Regions from separate parts of the Streptomyces sp. NPDC046909 genome, predicted to be linked through region 1. Evidence: riboswitches for the same ligand, from Rfam matches in the RefSeq annotation. Region 1 holds a riboswitch; the other holds the start of a gene.

Region 1 (9,296 bases):
CCCCGTACCCCTGGAAACCCTGGCCGGACGGGCGCGCGCGGCCGAGGCCGGGGCCGAGCTCCGCAAGGGCACCCATGTGAAGTCATGGAGCCTGGGCATGAGCGAGGACAAGCCCCCGATCACCTATCCGGAGGAGCGCATCGTGCGCTGGCACGCCGACGACAGCCACACGGAGATCGTCGACGACGGCCGCCACCGCACCGAGCGCACGTACCCGCCCAGTTGGAGCGACGCACCACCGCAGTCCCCGCCCCCGCACGACGTCGCCCGCCTGCGCGCCTACCTCCAGGAGGCCACGTACAGCAAGGAGAAGCTGGACACCGGCGAGTTTCTCTACGCCGTCAAGGTGCTCCTCAACACCTGGACCCTGGGCGCCCGCGAGACGGCGACGCTCGCCCAACTCCTCGCGGAGGCCGACGGGTTGAAGCCCGTCGGGCAGGTCATCGACCGGCTCGGGCGGCGCGGACAGGCGTATGTCCACGAGCGGTCCGGCACCCGCAGCATGCTGATCATGGACCCGGCGACCGGTGCCGTACTCGGGCTGGAGACCACCTTCACGGAGGCCGAGCCCGAGTACGGCGTCAAGGCCGGCGATGTCATGGAGTACAGCGCCTGGATGCGCTGACTCAGGCCCCGAGCTGCCGGGCGGCGGCGTCCACCGTCTGCTCCAGCAGCGTGGCGATGGTCATCGGGCCGACGCCGCCCGGCACCGGGGTGATCAGGGAGGCCCGCTCCACGGCGGAGTCGAAGTCGACGTCGCCGATGTTCCCCTCGTTGTACCCGGCGTCGATCACCACGGCGCCGGGCTTGATGTCCTGCCCCTTGATGAGCTTGGGCCGGCCCACCGCGGCGACCACGATGTCCGCCTCCCGGACGGCCGCCGACAGGTCCGCCGTCCGCGAGTGGCAGTACGTCACCGTCGCGTCCCGGGCGAGCAGCAGCATCCCGGCCGGCTTGCCGAGGATCGCGCTGCGGCCGACGACCACCGCCCGCTTGCCGGACGGGTCGACGCCGTACTCGTCGAGGAGCCGCATGATGCCGCCCGGCGTGCAGGACACGAAGCCCGGCAGACCGAAGCTCATCGTCGCGAACGAGGCGAAGGTGACCCCGTCGACGTCCTTCTCGGGCGCGATCGCCTCGAACGCGGCCCGCTCGTCGATGTGCTCGCCCATCGGGTGCTGGAGCAGGATGCCGTGCACGGCGGGATCGGCGGACAGCTCCTTGAGCGTGCCCACCAGTTCCTCGGTGGTGGTCGCCGCGGGCAGCTCCACATGCCGGGAGGCGATGCCGGCCTTGCGGCAGCGGTTCTGCTTCATCCGGACGTAGGTCACGGAGGCGGGGTCCTCGCCCACCAGGACGGTGGCGAGACAGGGGGTGGTGCCGGTGCGTTCGGTGAGGTCGGCGGCGCGCTTGCCGGTCTCCTCCACGATCCGCCGGGCGAGCGCGGTGCCGTCCATGAGCCGGGCCTGAGACATGATCCACTCCTGGGCTGGTAGTAGGTTCGCCCAGGCGCACGGCATCAGGTCCTGCGGTCCGCTCCCCGGTGGTGCTCCACCTCAGCGCCAGTCACGGCCCGCCGACAGCCTACCTGCCCTGCGGAGGCGCGGTCGGATCGATCCCGGCCAGGAACCCGGCCGCCTGGCCGTGCAGATGACCGGCGCCGATCGCCTCGGCCCAGCGGGCGATCTCCGTGGCCAGCGCGGTCGCGCCGCCCTCGTCGCCGGTGTCGCGGGCCAGCACCGCCAGCAGCATCTGCTGGCTGAGCACCCCCGGGATCATCCCCGCCCGGGCGCCGAGCGCGGTGGCCCGCCGCCAGCGCTCCAGGGCCCGCTCGTGCTCGCCGGCGTCGTGGTCGTGGTCGCCGAGGTGCCGCAGCGCCTCCCGGACCAGCAGGTCGTCGCCGCCGGACTCGCCCGCGCGCAGGGCGGCCTCGTAGTGGGCGGGTGCCGCGTCACGCTCGCCGAAGAGATTGTCGGTGATGAGCCCCAGATACATCGAGGCCCAGCCCCGCCGCACCTCGTCGGGCGCGCCCTCGCGCAGGGCCTGTCCGCGGCGCCGGAGTTCCGCGAGGGCATCCGGCGCCTTGCCCTCGGGGCCGTGCCGGGAGGCGCCGTCGGGGCGCAACAGCCGCAGGTAGTCGTGGCGCAGCCGCACGAAGTCCAGGTCCCAGTCCCCGCCCGGCACCTCCTTCTCCGCCCGCTCGGCGCGGTCGGCGGTGAGCCGCGTACCGCCGAACCAGTCGCTCTCCAGGGCGACTTCGGCCGCCGCGAGGGCGAGGCGCGCGCGGTCCTCGGGTGCCTCGCACGTCGTCGTGTCCAGCAGGCGCAGCGCTCGCTGCCATCGTCCTGCCAACGCCAAGTCCCTTGCGGAGGCGAGGAGTTCGTCGAGATCGACGAAAGTGCTCGTGGTGTTCGTCATGACAGGGGAAGGTAGTGAGAGAAAAAACCATCCACAAGGAAATCACTGCGGGAGGCAGACAATGGAGGACTCCGTCGACCGGCATGTCGCGGCGTGGTCGAAGGAACTCGTCTGGATGGACCCGGTGAAGGAGGCCATCTACGCACGGCTGGCGAAGCTCGCCCGGCACGCCTCCCAGGCCCGCCGCGACGCCCTCGACTCCGACGGGCTGCGGCACTGGCAGTACAAGGTGCTGCTGACGCTGCGCCGGAACGGCCCGCCCTACACCGCGAGTCCCTCGGAACTCGCCGACCGGCTGGGGCTGACGCGGGGCGCGCTGTCGGCGCGGCTGGCGCCGCTGGAGGAGGCCGGGCTGATCGCCCGTACGCACGAGAGCGGCGACCGGCGCAGAGTGCGGGTCCGGCTCACCGATGCCGGGAACGCCGCGTTCGAACAGCACGCGGCGGCGGAGGAAGCGAACGAGCTCGCGCTCCTCGCAGTACTGACCGCAGCAGAGCAACGGACGCTAGCCGACCTGTTGCGGAAGCTCGTCGTGGCCGCGGAGCGCGGACCGGAGCGGCCCGCATCGCGAAGGTCCAGGTCAGCCGAGTCGTGATCTGGACCTTCGGCAACCGCCTCCCTACTCGTCCCATGCCTGGATCATCGTCTGCTCGGCGATCTTGCCGTCCCGCAGCGTGATCATCGACTCCGCGAAGACCCGGACCCCGTCCGAGTACTCACAGGACTCGGTGTACGCGGCGCGGTCTCCCTGGACGATGCACTCCTCCAGCTTGTGCGTCTTGATGTCGCGGCTGTAGACGTCCTCCAGAAGCTCGGCGATCTCGTCCCGGCCGTGCAGCACCCTCGGGCTGCTGGGCTGGGTGTTGCGGTCCACGACGCGCAACTCGGCGTCGTCCGTGTAGAGCGACAGCAGATTCGCCGCCGTGCTTCCCTCGATGCCCCGGCGCAGTGTGTCGGTGCTGAACCCGGTGCCCATGTCGACCTCCTGCGAGGCCCGCGGCAGACGGGAGCGGGCCGCGTGGGCCTCTTCTTCGAGACTCCTCCGCCCCGCCGGGCTCGGCAAGCGCAGCGGCCGCACTCCGCCTGACGGGTGAGGAGGACCCGGTGCCCGTGTCCACGGCGGGCCTGTCGGCGTTGCTGAAAACATGATCTCCACTCGACGTATCGCCGCCGTCGTAGGCCTCGCCGCCGGCGTCGCCGGTCTCGCCGCTCCGATGGCGAGCGCGGCCCCCGAGGAAGCGGGCGCCGCCCCCCTCAGCCCGATGGCCACGCTCGACTCGCTCACCGTCAGCGACCTGCCCGCGCAGTACAAGGACGCGATCCCGCGGCCCTCCAGGCAGCTGGCCGAGCTCAACAAGCTGAACGACCTGAACCAGCTGAGCCAGGTGACCGACCTCGCCGCCCCCGTCACCCAGCTGCTGCCGGGAATCCAGTACTGACACCAACGCGTACGTCCACACCGAGGGCCGCCCGGCCGAGCACAGCCGGGCGGCCCTTGACATTGTTGCCGGTTGAACAGAGCATGCGCTTAGAAATGAATCTTGGTTCACGTGGCGAACAAAGAGGTCCGCATCATGCCCATCACGCGCGAACTGTTCATCGGCGGCAAGGACGTGCCCGCCGCCTCCGGCCGCACGGCGGAGGACCTCAACCCCTACACGGGCGAGGTGTACGCGACCGTCGCGGCCGCGGGCCCGGAGGACGTGCGGCGGGCCGTGGACGCGGCCGACGCGGCGTTCCCCGAGTGGGCCGCGCTGGCCCCCTTCGCGCGGCGCGCCATCCTCCTCAAGGCCGCCGACCTCCTCGACGGCAAGGGCGACCAGGTCGCCGAGCTGATGGCCCACGAGGCCGGCGGCACCCGGCCCTGGGCGCACTTCAACGTCTACCTCGCCGCGAACATGCTGCGCGAGGCCGCCGCCGCCGTGACCGCGCCGCGCGGCGAGGTCCTCACCGCCCAGGAACAGGGCGCGCTCGGCCTCGCGGTCCGCGAACCGGTGGGCGTGGTCGCCGCGTTCGCGCCGTGGAACGCGCCGGTCATCCTCGGCGTCCGGGCGGTCGCCGCACCGCTGGCCGCCGGAAACACGGTCGTCGTCAAGGCGAGCGAGGACGCGCCCATCGCCTGCGCTCTGTTCGTGGCGGACGTGCTCCGCGAGGCGGGCCTGCCCGACGGTGTCCTCAACGTCGTCACCAACGCCCGGGAGGACGCGGCCGGGATCGCCGAGGCCCTGATAGCCGACCCGCGGGTCCGCGCGGTGAACTTCACCGGCTCCACGGGCGTCGGCCGGATCATCGGCGAGCACGCGGCCCGTCATCTCAAGCCCGCCGTCCTGGAGTTGGGCGGCAAGAACTCCGTCATCGTGCTGAACGACGCCGACGTCGACTACGCGGTGGACGCCGTCACCTTCAGCGTCTTCATGAACGCCGGGCAGATCTGCATGTCCGGCGACCGGATCCTCGTCCACGAGTCCCTCGCCGAGGAGTTCACCCGCAAGTTCACCGCCAAGACGGCCTCGCTCCAGGCCGGCGACCCGGGCGACCCGCACACCGTGGTCGGTCCGCTCGTCGCCGCCTCCGCCGCACAGCGCGTGGCCGGGCTGGTCGAGGACGCCGTGGCCAAGGGCGCGAAGGTCCTCACCGGCGGCGGCAAGCCCGACGGCGCGGTCCACCCGGCGACCGTCCTCACCGATGTCCCGAAGGACGCCGAGCTGTACCACGCGGAGGCGTTCGGGCCGGTCTGCGTGGTCGAGACGTTCTCCGACGACGACACCGCCGTGACCGTCGCCAACGACACCGAGAACGGTCTGACCTGCGGCATCATCACCGAGAACGCCACCCACGGACTGGCTGTCGCACGCCGGATCCGCACCGGCATCGTGCACATCAACGACCAGTCGGTGGCCGACGAACCCCAGGCCCCCTTCGGCGGCTTCAAGGCCTCCGGATACGGCCGCTTCGGCGGACGCTGGGGCCTGGAGGCCTTCTCCAACACCCGCTGGGTGACCATCGCCACCCAGCAGGCGCACTACCCCTTCTAGACCCCTGACTCCGGCCCGGCGTCCAGGAAGTGGAAGCCGGGCCGGGGGTGCATCAGGAACTCGTGGTGGGAGATGTTCCACGCGTAGGCCCCCGCCAGCGAGAACGCCACCCGGTCCCCGGCTCGCAGCCCCGGCGCGGGCACCCGGCGCGCGAGGACGTCCTTCGGCGTGCACAACTGCCCCGCCAGCGTGACGTGTTCGCCCTCGGCGGCCGGTCGCGGCCAAGGGTGCGGCCAGTCGTCCACCTTCAGTACGGCACAGGGCTGGTCGTGCCCCTTCGTCGCCGGGGTCCGCAGATGGTGCGTGCCGCCCCGGACGACGCCGAACTCCTCGCCGTGACTGTGCTTCACGTCCAGCACCTCCGTGACGTACCAGCCGCAGTACGCCGTCAGTGCCCGCCCCGGTTCGATGCGCAAGGTCAACCCCGGGTGCCGTTCGGCGAGTCGGGCGAGCCCCTTCCCGTAGGTGCCCCAGTCGAAGCGGCGGTCCGGGTCGCCGTAGTCGACCTGCATGCCGCCCCCGACGTTGACCTCCGCGAGCGGCACCCCCAGCCCAACGGCCCAGGCCACGACCGCCTCGGCCACGGCGAGTTGCTCCAGCGCCTCCAGACCGCTGGCCAAGTGGGCGTGGATGCCCCGCAGTTCGAGATGCGGGTAGGTGCCGTCCGTGAGGGCGCGCACGACCCGCGAGGCCTCAGCCGGATCCATGCCGAACGGCGTCGGCCGCCCGCCCATCGCCAGCGAGCTGCCCGCCAACGAGCCGTCGGACAACGGCAGATTGACCCGGGGCAGCACCGCGACGCGCCGTCCCGGCTGCCGCGACAGCTCGGCCAGCACGCGCAGCTCGTGCTCGCTCTCGACGTGGAAGCGCTCCACCCCGTGCTCCAGTGCGGCCCGCACCTCGTCCGGCGTCTTCCCCGGCCCGCCGAACGCCAGCGGCCGACCCGGCACCGCCCGTGCGACATGGGCGAGTTCGCCGCCCGAGGACACCTCGTAGCCGTCGACGTACGGACCGAGCGCGGCCAGGATCTCCGGCTCGGGGTTCGCCTTCGCGGCGTAGTACAGCTCGACCCGCTCGGGGAGGGCGGCCCGGACGGCGGCGGCGTGGGCCCGCAGTGCCGCCAAGTCGTAGACGTACGCGGGCAGTTCGGGCGCCGGCAGGGTCAGGGCGCGGTCGTGCACGGCGGGGGTCATCGGGTGCTCCCGGAGAGGATGTCCTCCGCGAGGGGGGACGGCAGACGGACGTATCCGGCCTCGCGGTCGGCCTTGCGCTCCCAGCGGGTCAGCAGGTTCGCCTTGGCGGGCAGCGGCACCCCGGCGAGCAGCGCGGCGAGCCGCGGCGGGCAGCCGAGGCGGTCGGCGTAGGCCCGGAGCGTCTCCCGCACCCGCCCCCACAGCGCGGCCTCCGCCCCCGGGTGCAGGTCGGCGAGGGCGGCGAGCAGCTCGGCGACATGGTTGACCAGCAGGCAGTAGACGACCCGGTCCCAGCCGCGCTGGGCGTCGTACGTCATCGGCCCGGCAACCTCCGGCGGCAGCGCGGCGAGGGTGTCGGCGTGGTGCTCGGGGACGAGCTTGGTGCCCTCCAGGTCGCGGAAGAGGACCTGGGCGGGCATGCCGTCGTCGGCCACGCAGACCAGGACGTTCTGGAGGTGGGGTTCGAGGACCAGGCCGTGGTCGAAGTAGGCGGCCAGCACCGGCGGGAGCAGCAGGTCGAGATAGGCCGACCACCAGTCGAGGGCCGTCCGTTCGTCCGCCGCGCCGAGCAGACGGGAGATGTGCGCGGCGCTGCTCGGGTACTCGTCGGCCACGGCCGCCGCCAGCAGGGGAGTGGTGCCCGGGGCGAGCCGGGCGGGGAGCCCCTCGCGGACGATGACTCCGAAGCCCTCGAACAGGGCGCGGTCCGGGGTGCCGTCCGGGCCGGGCAGGGCGAGCGTGCGGTAGGCGGGCTCGCGGAGCACCGCGCTGCCGGGGAAGCGCTCGGCGAGGTCGGCCAGGGCCGGAGCCAGGACGCGGGTCAGGGCGACGGCGCCGGAGAGTTCGTAACTGCTGTTCTTGCGCAGGCAGTTGGTGATGCGCACGTTCAGGCTGCACTTGAGGAAGGTCTCCCCGTCGTAGAGCGTGCGCACGGACGCGGTCGCGGCGAAGAGCCGCCCGCCCGGACCGAGGTCCAGGACATCGCCGTCGTCCAGCGCCGACTTGAGCGCCGGGTGCTCGCGGAGCGTGTCGTACTGCCAGGGGTGCGCGGGCAGCAGACGGTAGCCGTCCGGGACGCCGGGGCGCAGCCGGTCCAGGGCGGCGGTGGCCGAGGGGTGCGCGGACTCCTCGGCGATCAGGTGCTCCCGCGCGGCGAGATACCGCAGCGGGAAGGCGGCCCCGACCTCCGGGGCGTAGGCCGACCAGGCGCGCGGGTCGCCGGTGCGGGCCTTGGGGGTGGGGTGGAAGCGGTGACCGAAGAGCAGGGACTGCTCGGAGGCGAGGTAGGCGTCGGTCGGCGAGGTGCGGGTGCCGGCGAGCCCTGCTGTCACGGCCTCGTGGCTGGAGGCGACCTGCTCCAGGAACTCGTCGTTGCGCACCCCGGTCCGCAGCGCCAGCTCGTCGTGCGTGTACTCGGCCAGCCGCCGCCAGTCCACCTCGGCCCAGCCGCCGTCGCGCTGTTCGTGCACGGCACCGCTGAACCGGTGCGCGCCCAGCAGCGAGGTGCGGCGCAGGGCGACCCGCAGCAGCACTCCGCGGCGCGGCAGGCGCAGCAGGAGCCCGCCGTCGGTGACGACGCTCTGGTGCTCGGGTCCGGAGACCTCGCGCAGCAGGCAGTTGAGGAGGGTGTGGGCGACGACCTCGTCGGCGGTGGGCAGTTCCGTATGGGTGAGCGAGGGCATCAGCGGCTCCAGCGGGGGGTCATGGAGGGGAGGAGGGTCACCACGGCGGTGAGCGCGGCGGCGGCGCCCCCGGTCAGCACGGGGGCGGCCGGGCCGAAGCGGGCGCTGCCGACGGCCGCGGCGAGACCGGCGGCGACCGCGCCGGCCTTGGAGAAGAACTCCAGCGAGCCGAACATCCCGCCGGGCGCCCGGCCCTTGGCGCAGTCCGCCGCCAGCACCTGGAGGCAGACCAGACCGAGCGTGAGTCCGGCGCCGAGCAGCAGCCGTACGGCGATCAGCGCGGGCAGCGAGTCGACGAACCCGTGTCCGGCGAGACCGAGGGCGATGAGGAGGAAGCCCAGCACGATCCCGGCCCTGGGGCGGCTCCGGAACGCGGAGTGCACGGCCAGCGCGGCCACCAGATAGCACAGGTGAGGGAGGGCGAAGAGGACCCCGGACAGGATCGGGGACGTGCCCGGGAGGCGATTGTCGACCAGGGCGATGAGATAGGGGAAGGAGATGACGGTGGAGAAGACGAAGGCGAACTCGAGGGCGTAGAGGGCCTTGAGTGAGATCACCGGGGGTGTGGCGGCCACCGTTCGCGGCTCGCGCGTGGCGGGCTCGACCGGATCCGGCTCGGGCAGGGCCGCGAGCAGCAGGGCGGCCGTGAGCGGGAGGATCGCCAGGAGCGCGTACTGGCGGTGCGGTGACAGCCAGCCGGACAGGGCACCGACCACGATCGGCGCGAACACCAGAGCCGCGCGGGCGCTGCCCTGCATCAGCGTGAGCGCCTTCGACAGGGCGGGGCCCTCCAGGGCCGCGCCCAGATAGCCGTTGGAGGCGGCGAAGGTGCCGCCGAGGATGCCCTGAAGGACCAGCGCGAGGGTGAAGCCGGCGAGCGAGTCCGCCCAGCCCGCGAGCAGAAAGGCGACCGCGAGCCCCAACTGGGCGCGCAGCAGCAGCCGTTTGCGCCCGTACCGGTCGGCCAG
Region 2 (9,296 bases), on a different contig from region 1:
CCGTTGCAGAAGTACCTCAACGCCGACTTCGCCCGCTCCGGCGGCACGGCGGCCGCCTTCCTGAAGAAGTTCAAGTGGACGACCGAGGACCAGAACGAGGTCTCCCTGATGATCGCCGACCAGAAACTGACCCCGGAGGAAGCGGCGAAGAAGTGGGTGGACAGCCACGAGGCCACATGGCGCACCTGGCTGCCCTGAGCCCCGTCACCTCACCGCATCTCCTCCACCAGCTCCGCCAGGATCGCCGCCGACCGACGCTGGAGGCCCGGCCCGAACGTGATCCGGGTGGCGCCCCGTTCCCCGAGATCGGCGGGGGACAGCTCCCCGCCGATCAGCGCGAACATGTTGAGCGGGCCGTGGATCCCGGACCGCAGCAACGGCAGTACGGTCACCGGGGCGCCGATCGGATACACACAGTCGGCGCCCGCCGCGGTGTACAACGCGGCCCGCTCGATGGCCTGTTCGGGATCGGTGACCCCGCGCACGAAGGTGTCGATCCGGGCGTTGACGAACAGCTCGTCCCCGGCCGCGTACCGCACCTCGGCGAGCCACTCGGCGTGCTGGTGCGGGTCCTTGAGGACACCCCCGTCGGAGTCCTCAAGGTTGCAGCCCACGGCACCCGCCTCCAGCAGCCGCTCCACCAGCTCCTTCGGAGCCAGCCCATAGCCGCCCTCGACATCCGCGGACACCGGAATGTCCACCGCCCGGGCGATCCGCGCCACCGCCGCGAACATCTCGTCCGCCGGCGTCGACCCGTCCTCGTATCCGAGCGAGGCGGCGATCCCCGCGCTGGGCGTGGCGAGCGCCCGGTACCCGGCGTCGGCGAGGACACGCGCACTGGACGCGTCCCAGGGGCCCGGCAGGACGAGCGGGTCGTCCGGCGCGGGGCGTCGGTGCAGCTTGTGGAAGATCTCGACCTTGCTCATGGTGTGTAGCCTCCCGGCGGGATACGACGGCTCACCATCACCCGGTTCCAGTTGTTGATGGCGACGACCAGGCCTATGAGATGGGCGAGCTGCCCCTCGTCGAAGTGCTTGGCGGCCCGCTCGTACACGGTGTCCGGCACGAACCGGTCCGTCACGACGGTCACCGCCTCCGTGAGCGCGAGCGCGGCCCGCTCCCGCTCGTCGTAGACGCCGTCCCCGGCCTCCTCCCACGCCGCCAGCAGATCCAACTGCCGCTCGCTCACCCCGTGTTCGCGGGCGATCCGCAGATGCATGTCGAGGCAGAAGGCACAGTGGTTGAGCTGCGAGGCCCGGATCACGACCAGCTCGGCCAGCGCGGGGTCCCCGAGCCCCCTCTTCGCGGCGGCACTCAGCGCGGACATGGCCTGCCCGACCGCCCGGTCCAGCAGCCGCGTACGCCCCGTCACTTGTTCCCCGGCCGGTAGTGCCCGGGCACGAGCCGACAGCTCACCCCGAACCGGTTCCACGCGTTGATGACGGTGATCGCCGCGATCAGCTGCGCCAGCTCCGCCTCCTCGAAGTGCTTGGCGGCCCGCTCGTACACCGCGTCCGGCACGAACCCGTCCGTCAGCACGGTCACCGCCTCCGTCAGCGCCAGCGCCGCGAGCTCCTGCTCCGTGTAGAAGTGCTCCGACTCCTCCCACGCGCTCAGCTGGACGATCCGCTCGACGCTCTCGCCCGCCGCGAGTGCCTCCTTGCTGTGCATGTCGACGCAGAGCGCGCAGTGGTTGATCTGCGAGGCCCGGACCTTCACCAGCTCAAGGAGCTTCGGATCGAGGCCCTTCCGCGCGGCCGCGTCCAGCCGGACCATCGCCTTGAAGACCTCGGGGGCCTGCTCGGCCCAGTTCAGCCGGGGGAGGTGCTCAGGGGCGTACTCCACGGTCGAGGTGGTGCCGTCGTTGTTCATGGTCATGCTGTCGACACTACGAGTGAGGCTGCCCACCGGTATGGTCCATTCCCATGCCGAAATCCTGGGCCACTCTGGGCGTCGACCTGCACCTCGAACCCACCGGCCCCGGCCTGCGCCGGGGACTGACCGACGCCCTGCGCGAAGCCGTCCGCACCGGCCGCCTCGCCCCCGGCACCCGGCTGCCCTCCTCCCGCACCCTCGCCGTCGACCTCGGCCTCGCCCGCAACACCGTCGCCGACGCCTACGCCGACCTCGTCGCCGAGGGCTGGCTCACCGCGAAACAGGGCTCCGGCACCCGGGTCGCCGACCGCGCCGTGGTCCTGCCCTCCGGCACCGGCCCCGGCCGCCGGGAACAGCACGGCCCCGCCCACGACTTCCGCCCCGGCCACCCCGACCTCACCGCCTTCCCGCGCACCGAGTGGCTCAAGGCCACCCGCCGCGCCCTCCTCGCCGCCCCGCACCACGCCCTCGGCTACGGCGACCCCCGAGGCCGCGTCGAACTCCGCACCGCCCTCGCCGGCTACCTCGCCCGAGCCCGCGGCGTCCGCACCGACCCCGACCGCATCCTCATCACCGCGGGCTGCGCCCACGCCCTCCGCCTCCTCGGCACCGTCCTCCGGGCCCGCGGCGCCCGCTCCGTCGCCGTGGAGTCGTACGGCCTCGACGTCCACTGGAACCAACTCACCGCGGCCGGCCTCCACGCTGCCCCGCTCCCCTTCGACGAACGAGGCACCGACCCGACGGAGCTGACGGACCAGGGAGCCGTCCTGCTCACCCCCGCCCACCAGTTCCCGATGGGCGTCCCCCTCCACCGCGACCGGCGCACCGCGGTCGTCGACTGGGCCCGCCGCACCGGAGGCCTGGTCCTGGAGGACGACTACGACGGCGAGTTCCGCTACGACCGCCAGCCCGTCGGCGCCCTCCAGGGCCTCGACCCCGACCGCGTCGTCTACCTCGGCACCGCCAGCAAGTCCCTCGCCCCCGGCCTCCGCCTGGCCTGGGCGGTCCTCCCACCAGGCGTGGCGGACGAGGCAGCCGAGGCCAAGGGGAAAGTGGACACCTGCGGAGTCCTGGACCAACTGACCCTCGCCGAGTTCATCACCTCCGGCGCCTACGACCGCCACGTCCGTGCCTCCCGCCTCCGCTACCGCCGCCGCCGAGACGCCCTCGTCACCGCCCTGGCCCACCACGCCCCCGACGTCCACGTCACCGGCATCGCCGCCGGCCTCCACGCCGTCCTCCGCCTCCCACCCGACACCGAACAGTCCGTAACCCAGTCCGCCTCCTGGCAGGGCGTCGCCTTCCACGGCCTCTCCTACTTCCGCCACCCCCAGGCGGTGACCGAACACCTGGACGCGGCGGTGGTGGGATACGGCACCCCGTCGGACCGGGGGTGGACGGGGGCGTTGGAGGCGTTGTGCCGGGTGATGCCGTAGCGGACGGGCAGGGGTGGCGGGGGCGAAACCAGCCGACGGCACCCAAGACCCCGCCGTCACACCCCCACTGACTCCTCCGCCGGCGCCTCCCCGAACCGCGCCAGCCCCAAGGCCCCCGCCACCGCCACGAGGAACCCCACGACCGCGAGCCACCCCCACCCCTCCCGCGTACGGTCCCCGAGCCACACCACCCCCACCAGCGCGGGCCCGACCGTCTCCCCGATCACCATCGCCGCGGTGGCCGTCGTCACCGACCCCCGCTGCAGCGCCGACGTCAGACACAGGAACGCGGCCGCCCCGCCGAGCAGCAGGGCGTACGACGCCGGGTTGGCGAGCAGATCCGACGGCGCGAGGGAGTCGATCAGCCGTACCGCCACCTCGACGACCCCGAACCCGAACCCGGCCCCTAGCCCCAGCAGCAGCGCCCGCCCCCGTTCCGGCAGCCGCCCTCCGGTGAGGCCGAGCAGCAGCACGCCGACGGCGACGGCGAGCATCACGTACTTCAGCGCCCCCGGCCCGCTCCGCTCACCCTCCGTCCCCGAAGCCACCCCCAACATCGCGAGCCCGGCACACACCACCCCCACCGCGCCCCACTCCGCCCCGCTCAACCGCACCCGGAGCAGCCGCGCCGCCACCACGGCCGTCACGGCCAGGCTCGCCGCCAACGCCGCCCCGACCGCGTAGATCGGAACCGACCGCAACGCCGCGACCTGCAACAGGAACCCCAGCCCGTCCAGCGCCAGGCCCGCCAGATACCGCCACTGCCGCACCGCCCGCAACAGCAGCGCCGCCTCCCCGCCGGAGCCGTCGGCCGTGCCCGCCGCCCGCGCGGCAACCGCCTGCAACACCGTCGCCGTACCGAAACAGACCGCCGCACCAAGCGCACACAGCATCCCAAAGAGCACAAAGCGACTGTAGGGGAGTCGTGCAGACGGGCGGGGTGCCTGCACGGCGCTTATTACCGATCTCTAGGCTGACCGCCGGACAACCGCACGACGAACGACACGGCAACGGACAACGGGGAGACAGGCAATGGCGGAAACCAAGCGACGGCTGCGTTCGAGCACCGTCGTACTCGGTGGCATGGGAGTCGTCGCGGCAGCGCTGACATCCTGCAGCTCCGACCCCGACCGACGCTGCGTTGACCGCGACAGCTACACCTACGAGGGCTACAAGGTCGTCGCCGACAAGAACTGCAGCTCCAGCTCCTCTGGTTCCACGTCCTCGTACGGCAAGAGCGGCAAGAAGAAGACCGGCACGAGCGCCGACGCCGCCTGGTACTACGACTCCGACGTCAGCGGCGGCCGCGCCGACTACGGCACCTTCAGCAAGAGCGAGGCCGTGGACCGCGGCGGCTTCGGCTGCTCCAGCTCGGGCAGCGGCGGCGGCTGAGCGAACGCAGGACCGTAGGCACCGAAGGACCAGAAGCATGGAACGCCGCACCATCGAGCCCCGCCCCGGCTGGCAGCAGACCGTCGAGGAGCAGGGGCTCGTCTACCCCCTCACCCGCTATCCCGACGACTCACTGCGCCCCTACTGGGACGAGAGCGCCTACTACGTCTTCTCCCTCGACGAGGTCGAGGCCCTGGAGGAGGTCGTCGAGGAACTCCACCGCATGTGTCTGCGCGCGGCGGACCACATCGTCACGACCGACCGCTTCGCCGACCTCGGCATCACCGACCCGCGCATCGCGAAGGCCGTCGCCGAGGCCTGGCACCGCCGCGCCGAACTCCCCTCCGTCTACGGCCGCTTCGACCTGCGCTACGACGGCACCGGCCCCGCCAAGCTCCTGGAGTACAACGCCGACACCCCCACCTCCCTGGTCGAGGCCGCCTCCCCCCAGTGGTTCTGGATGGAGGAGCGCTTCCCCGGCGCCGACCAGTGGAACTCCCTCCACGAGCGCCTGGTCGCCGCCTGGAAGAACCAGGCCGCCCTGCTCCCGCCCGGCAGCCCCCTGTACTTCGCGTACTCCTCGGCCGACGAACTCGGCGAGGACCTCATGACCGTCGCCTACCTCCAGGAGACCGCCGAACAGGCGGGCCTGGACACCGCCTGGATCTCCATGGAGGAGATCGGCTGGGAAGGCCTGTCGGGCCGCTTCGTCGACAAGCAACTCCGCTTCATCCGCAGCTGCTTCAAGCTCTACCCTTGGGAATGGCTCACCACCGACCGCTTCGCCGACCACGTCCTCGACACCCTCGACAACGGCGGCGGCACCGGCAGCACCCTGTGGATCGAACCCGCCTGGAAGATGCTCCTCAGCAACAAGGCCCTCCTGGCCATCCTCTGGGAGCTCCACCCGAACCACCCCAACCTCCTCCCCGCCTACCTCGACGGCCCCCGCGAACTGGCGACCACGACCGGCTACGTCGCCAAGCCCCTCCTCGGCCGCGAGGGCGCCGGCGTCACCCTCCACGCCCCGAACACCGCCCCGCCCACCCCCGAAGAGCCCTGCTGCTACCAGCAGCTGTCCCCCCTCCCCGACTTCGACGGCAACCACGTCGTCCTCGGCGCCTGGGTCGTCGAGAACGAGTCCGCGGGCCTCGGCATCCGAGAATCCTCCGGCCTGATCACGGACGAGTACGCCCGCTTCCTGCCCCATGTGATCCTCTGAATGTGATCCTCTGACGCGCGGCGGCGATCATGAACGGCTAGACGCCGAGCACCCCTCGCAACTGGGCCAGCCCCCAGTCCAAGTCCTCCTTGGAGATCACCAGCGGCGGTGCGAGCCGGATGGTCGCGCCGTGGGTGTCCTTGACCAGGACGCCGCGGTCCATGAGTTTCTCGGAGATCTCGCGGCCGGTGCCATAGGCGGGGGCGATGTCCAGGCCCGCCCAGAGGCCGCGGCCCCGGACCGCCGTGACGCGGCCGGTGTCGGTCAGCAGGGACAGTTCGCGGTGGAGGTGGTCTCCGAGCTCGGCGGCCCGGGCCTGGTACTCGCCGGTGCGGAGCATCGCGATCACTTCGAGGGCCACCGCGCAGGCCAGGGGATTGCCGCCGAAGGTGGAGCCGTGTTCGCCGGGGCGGAAGACTCCCAGGACCGCCGCGCTCGACACCACCGCCGACACCGGGACGACCCCGCCGCCGAGCGCCTTGCCCAGGACGTACATGTCGGGCACCACGCCCTCGTGCTCGCAGGCGAAGGTACGGCCCGTCCGGCCGAGACCCGACTGGACCTCGTCCGCCACGAACAGGACGTTCCGCTCGCGCGTCAGCTCCCGGACCGCCGGCAGATAACCCGCCGGCGGCACCAGCACCCCTGCCTCGCCCTGGATCGGCTCCAGCAGCACCGCGACCGTGTTCTCCGTGACCGCCGCGCGCATCGCCGTGAGATCTCCGTACGGCACGATCTGGAAGCCGGGTGTGTAGGGGCCGTAGTCCGCCCGCGCCTCCGGATCCGTGGAGAAGCTGATCAAGGTCGTCGTACGGCCGTGGAAGTTGTTGCCCGCCACCACGATCTTCGCCATCTCCGCCGGCACGCCCTTGACCCGGTACCCCCACTTCCGGGCGGTCTTCACCGCCGTTTCCACCGCCTCCGCGCCGGTGTTCATCGGCAGCACCATCTCCATCCCGCACAGCTCCGCGAGCTCCTCGCAGAACGCCGCGAACCGGTCGTGATGGAAGGCCCGGCTCGTCAGCGTCACCCGCTCCAGCTGCGCCTTGGCCGCCTCGACGAGCCGTCGGTTGCGATGCCCGAAATTGAGCGCCGAATAGCCCGCCAGGAGATCCAGATACCGACGGCCCTCGACATCCGTCATCCAGGCCCCGTCCGCCGTGGCCACGACCACGGGCAGCGGATGGTAGGTGTGCGCACTGTGGGCATCGACCGAGCCGATGAGTCTCTCCGTGGCGTTCACGGGATCCTCCCAGGGGTGAGGTGGCCTCCTTCCTATCGTCGCTCGCATGGTGGACGCAGGACCTTTCCCGTCCGGCGCGCCCGGTAGGCTGACCGGCGGGCCGTGACTGGCGCGCTGGGATGGGACGGACCATCGGGGAGCGGCCTGTGAGTGACCGAGTGCCGTGCGCCTGGGCCGAACCGTGAATCGTGACCGCAACCCGCCACGCCATCCGGAGGCCGCACATGTCGGACCAGCAGCCCCTTTCCACCGAGTCCACCGCCTTCCGTGCCGCCCTCGACGTGATCCGCGCCGTCGAGCCGCGCGTCGCCAACGCCATCGGCCAGGAGGTCCACGACCAGCGCGAGATGCTCAAGCTGATCGCCTCCGAGAACTACGCCTCCCCGGCCACCCTCCTCGCGATGGGCAACTGGTTCAGCGACAAGTACGCCGAAGGCACCATCGGCCGCCGCTTCTACGCCGGCTGTCGCAACGTCGACACCGTCGAGTCGCTCGCCGCCGAGCACGCCAAGGAGCTCTTCGGCGCCCGCCACGCCTACGTCCAGCCGCACTCCGGCATCGACGCCAACCTCGTCGCCTTCTGGTCGGTCCTCGCCGCCCGCGTCGAGGTCCCCTTCCTGGAGAAGACCGGCGCCCGTCAGGTCAACGACCTCACCGACGCCGACTGGGCCGAGCTCCGCCAGGCCTTCGGCAACCAGCGCATGCTCGGCATGTCCCTGGACGCCGGCGGCCACCTCACCCACGGCTTCCGCCCGAACATCTCCGGCAAGATGTTCGACCAGCGCTCCTACGGCACCGACCCGGCCACCGGCCTCATCGACTACGAGGCGCTGCGGGTCTCCGCCCGTGAGTTCAAGCCGCTCATCATCGTCGCCGGCTACTCCGCCTACCCCCGGCTGGTGAACTTCCGCCTCATGCGCGAGATCGCCGACGAGGTCGGCGCGACCCTGATGGTGGACATGGCGCACTTCGCCGGTCTGGTCGCGGGCAAGGTGCTGACCGGTGACTTCGACCCGGTCCCGCACGCCCAGATCGTCACCACCACCACCCACAAGTCGCTGCGCGGCCCGCGCGGCGGCATGGTCCTGTGCGACGACTCCCTCAAGGACCAGGTCGACCGCGGCTGCCCGATGGTCCTCGGCGGCCCGCTCCCGCACGTCATGGCAGCCAAGGCCGTCGCCCTCGCCGAGGCCCGGCAGCCCGCCTTCCAGGACTACGCCCAGCGCATCGTCGACAACTCCCGCGCCCTCGCCGAGGGCCTGATGCGGCGCGGCGCGACCCTCGTCACCGGCGGCACCGACAACCACCTCAACCTGATCGACGTCGCCTCCTCCTACGGCCTCACCGGCCGTCAGGCCGAGGCCGCCCTCCTCGACTCCGGCATCGTCACCAACCGCAACGCGATCCCGGCCGACCCCAACGGCGCCTGGTACACCTCCGGCATCCGCATCGGCACCCCGGCCCTGACCACCCGTGGCCTGGGCACCGCCGAGATGGACGAGGTCGCCGCGCTCATCGACCGCGTCCTCACCACCACGGAGCCCGGCACCACCAAGTCCGGCGCCCCCTCCAAGGCCGCCCACGTCCTCGACCCCAAGGTCGCCGAAGAGATCTCCCACCGCGCGACCGACCTCGTGGCCGGCTTCCCGCTGTACCCGGAGATCGACCTGGGCTGACACACGCCCTCTGTTGAGTTGTCAAAGATCAGCGACTCTCATAGATCAATGAGTTCCTGACGTGGTTCCTCCCGCGGCGGTCCGGCCTCCAGCCGGCCCGCCGCGCGGCGTATCAGCACCGTCCCGCCGACACCGGCCGCCACCCCGACGGCGAGACCAGGCGCCGCCCACCCCCAGTCCGCGCCGTCCGCCGACTCTGCCCGCCGGGCCGGGGCCGGAGCGGTCGCGGGTGCCGACTCCGGCGCCCCGGTGCCCGTGCTGTCGGCGTCCATGTCCCAGGGCGGTGGATACTCCACGGCGTTCCCGTCCCCGGACGCCTTGCCCATCACGCCGAGGTCCTTGAGGAGGTTGCGGAGCACGGTGGGTCGGCCGGCGCGATGCCAGGTGCCGTTCGTCGTCGCGTCCAGGTTCGCCGCCGTATGGATCCAGACGTCCTGGGAGCCCACGCCCGG

What was found. Region 1 has a riboswitch for ZMP and ZTP ahead of ABZ928_RS46790 (bifunctional 5,10-methylenetetrahydrofolate dehydrogenase/5,10-methenyltetrahydrofolate cyclohydrolase). Riboswitches for the same ligand answer to the same signal wherever they lie in the genome.
Region 2: another riboswitch for ZMP and ZTP. It lies ahead of ABZ928_RS31850 (glycine hydroxymethyltransferase); the one in region 1 lies ahead of ABZ928_RS46790 (bifunctional 5,10-methylenetetrahydrofolate dehydrogenase/5,10-methenyltetrahydrofolate cyclohydrolase).

What each region holds. Positions count from the first base shown of each region.
Region 1 is NZ_JBEYXC010000023.1:1,239-10,534, forward strand. Features, by position in the region: gene ABZ928_RS46785 (CU044_5270 family protein) at 1-625, shown strand, start outside; gene ABZ928_RS46790 (bifunctional 5,10-methylenetetrahydrofolate dehydrogenase/5,10-methenyltetrahydrofolate cyclohydrolase) at 627-1,475, opposite strand; ZMP/ZTP riboswitch at 1,497-1,580, opposite strand; gene ABZ928_RS46795 (hypothetical protein) at 1,585-2,418, opposite strand; gene ABZ928_RS46800 (MarR family transcriptional regulator) at 2,480-3,013, shown strand; gene ABZ928_RS46805 (nuclear transport factor 2 family protein) at 3,038-3,394, opposite strand; gene ABZ928_RS46810 (hypothetical protein) at 3,564-3,857, shown strand; gene ABZ928_RS46815 (aldehyde dehydrogenase family protein) at 3,993-5,453, shown strand; gene ABZ928_RS46820 (type III PLP-dependent enzyme) at 5,450-6,646, opposite strand; gene ABZ928_RS46825 (IucA/IucC family protein) at 6,643-8,328, opposite strand; gene ABZ928_RS46830 (MFS transporter) at 8,328-9,296, opposite strand, start outside.
Region 2 is NZ_JBEYXC010000010.1:284,307-293,602, forward strand. Features, by position in the region: gene ABZ928_RS31805 (ABC transporter substrate-binding protein) at 1-198, shown strand, start outside; gene ABZ928_RS31810 (isocitrate lyase/phosphoenolpyruvate mutase family protein) at 210-926, opposite strand; gene ABZ928_RS31815 (carboxymuconolactone decarboxylase family protein) at 923-1,372, opposite strand; gene ABZ928_RS31820 (carboxymuconolactone decarboxylase family protein) at 1,369-1,878, opposite strand; gene ABZ928_RS31825 (PLP-dependent aminotransferase family protein) at 1,926-3,311, shown strand; gene ABZ928_RS31830 (hypothetical protein) at 3,368-4,204, opposite strand; gene ABZ928_RS31835 (hypothetical protein) at 4,344-4,703, shown strand; gene ABZ928_RS31840 (glutathionylspermidine synthase family protein) at 4,741-5,925, shown strand; gene rocD (ornithine--oxo-acid transaminase) at 5,963-7,168, opposite strand; ZMP/ZTP riboswitch at 7,261-7,350, shown strand; gene ABZ928_RS31850 (glycine hydroxymethyltransferase) at 7,393-8,844, shown strand; gene ABZ928_RS31855 (hypothetical protein) at 8,883-9,296, opposite strand, start outside.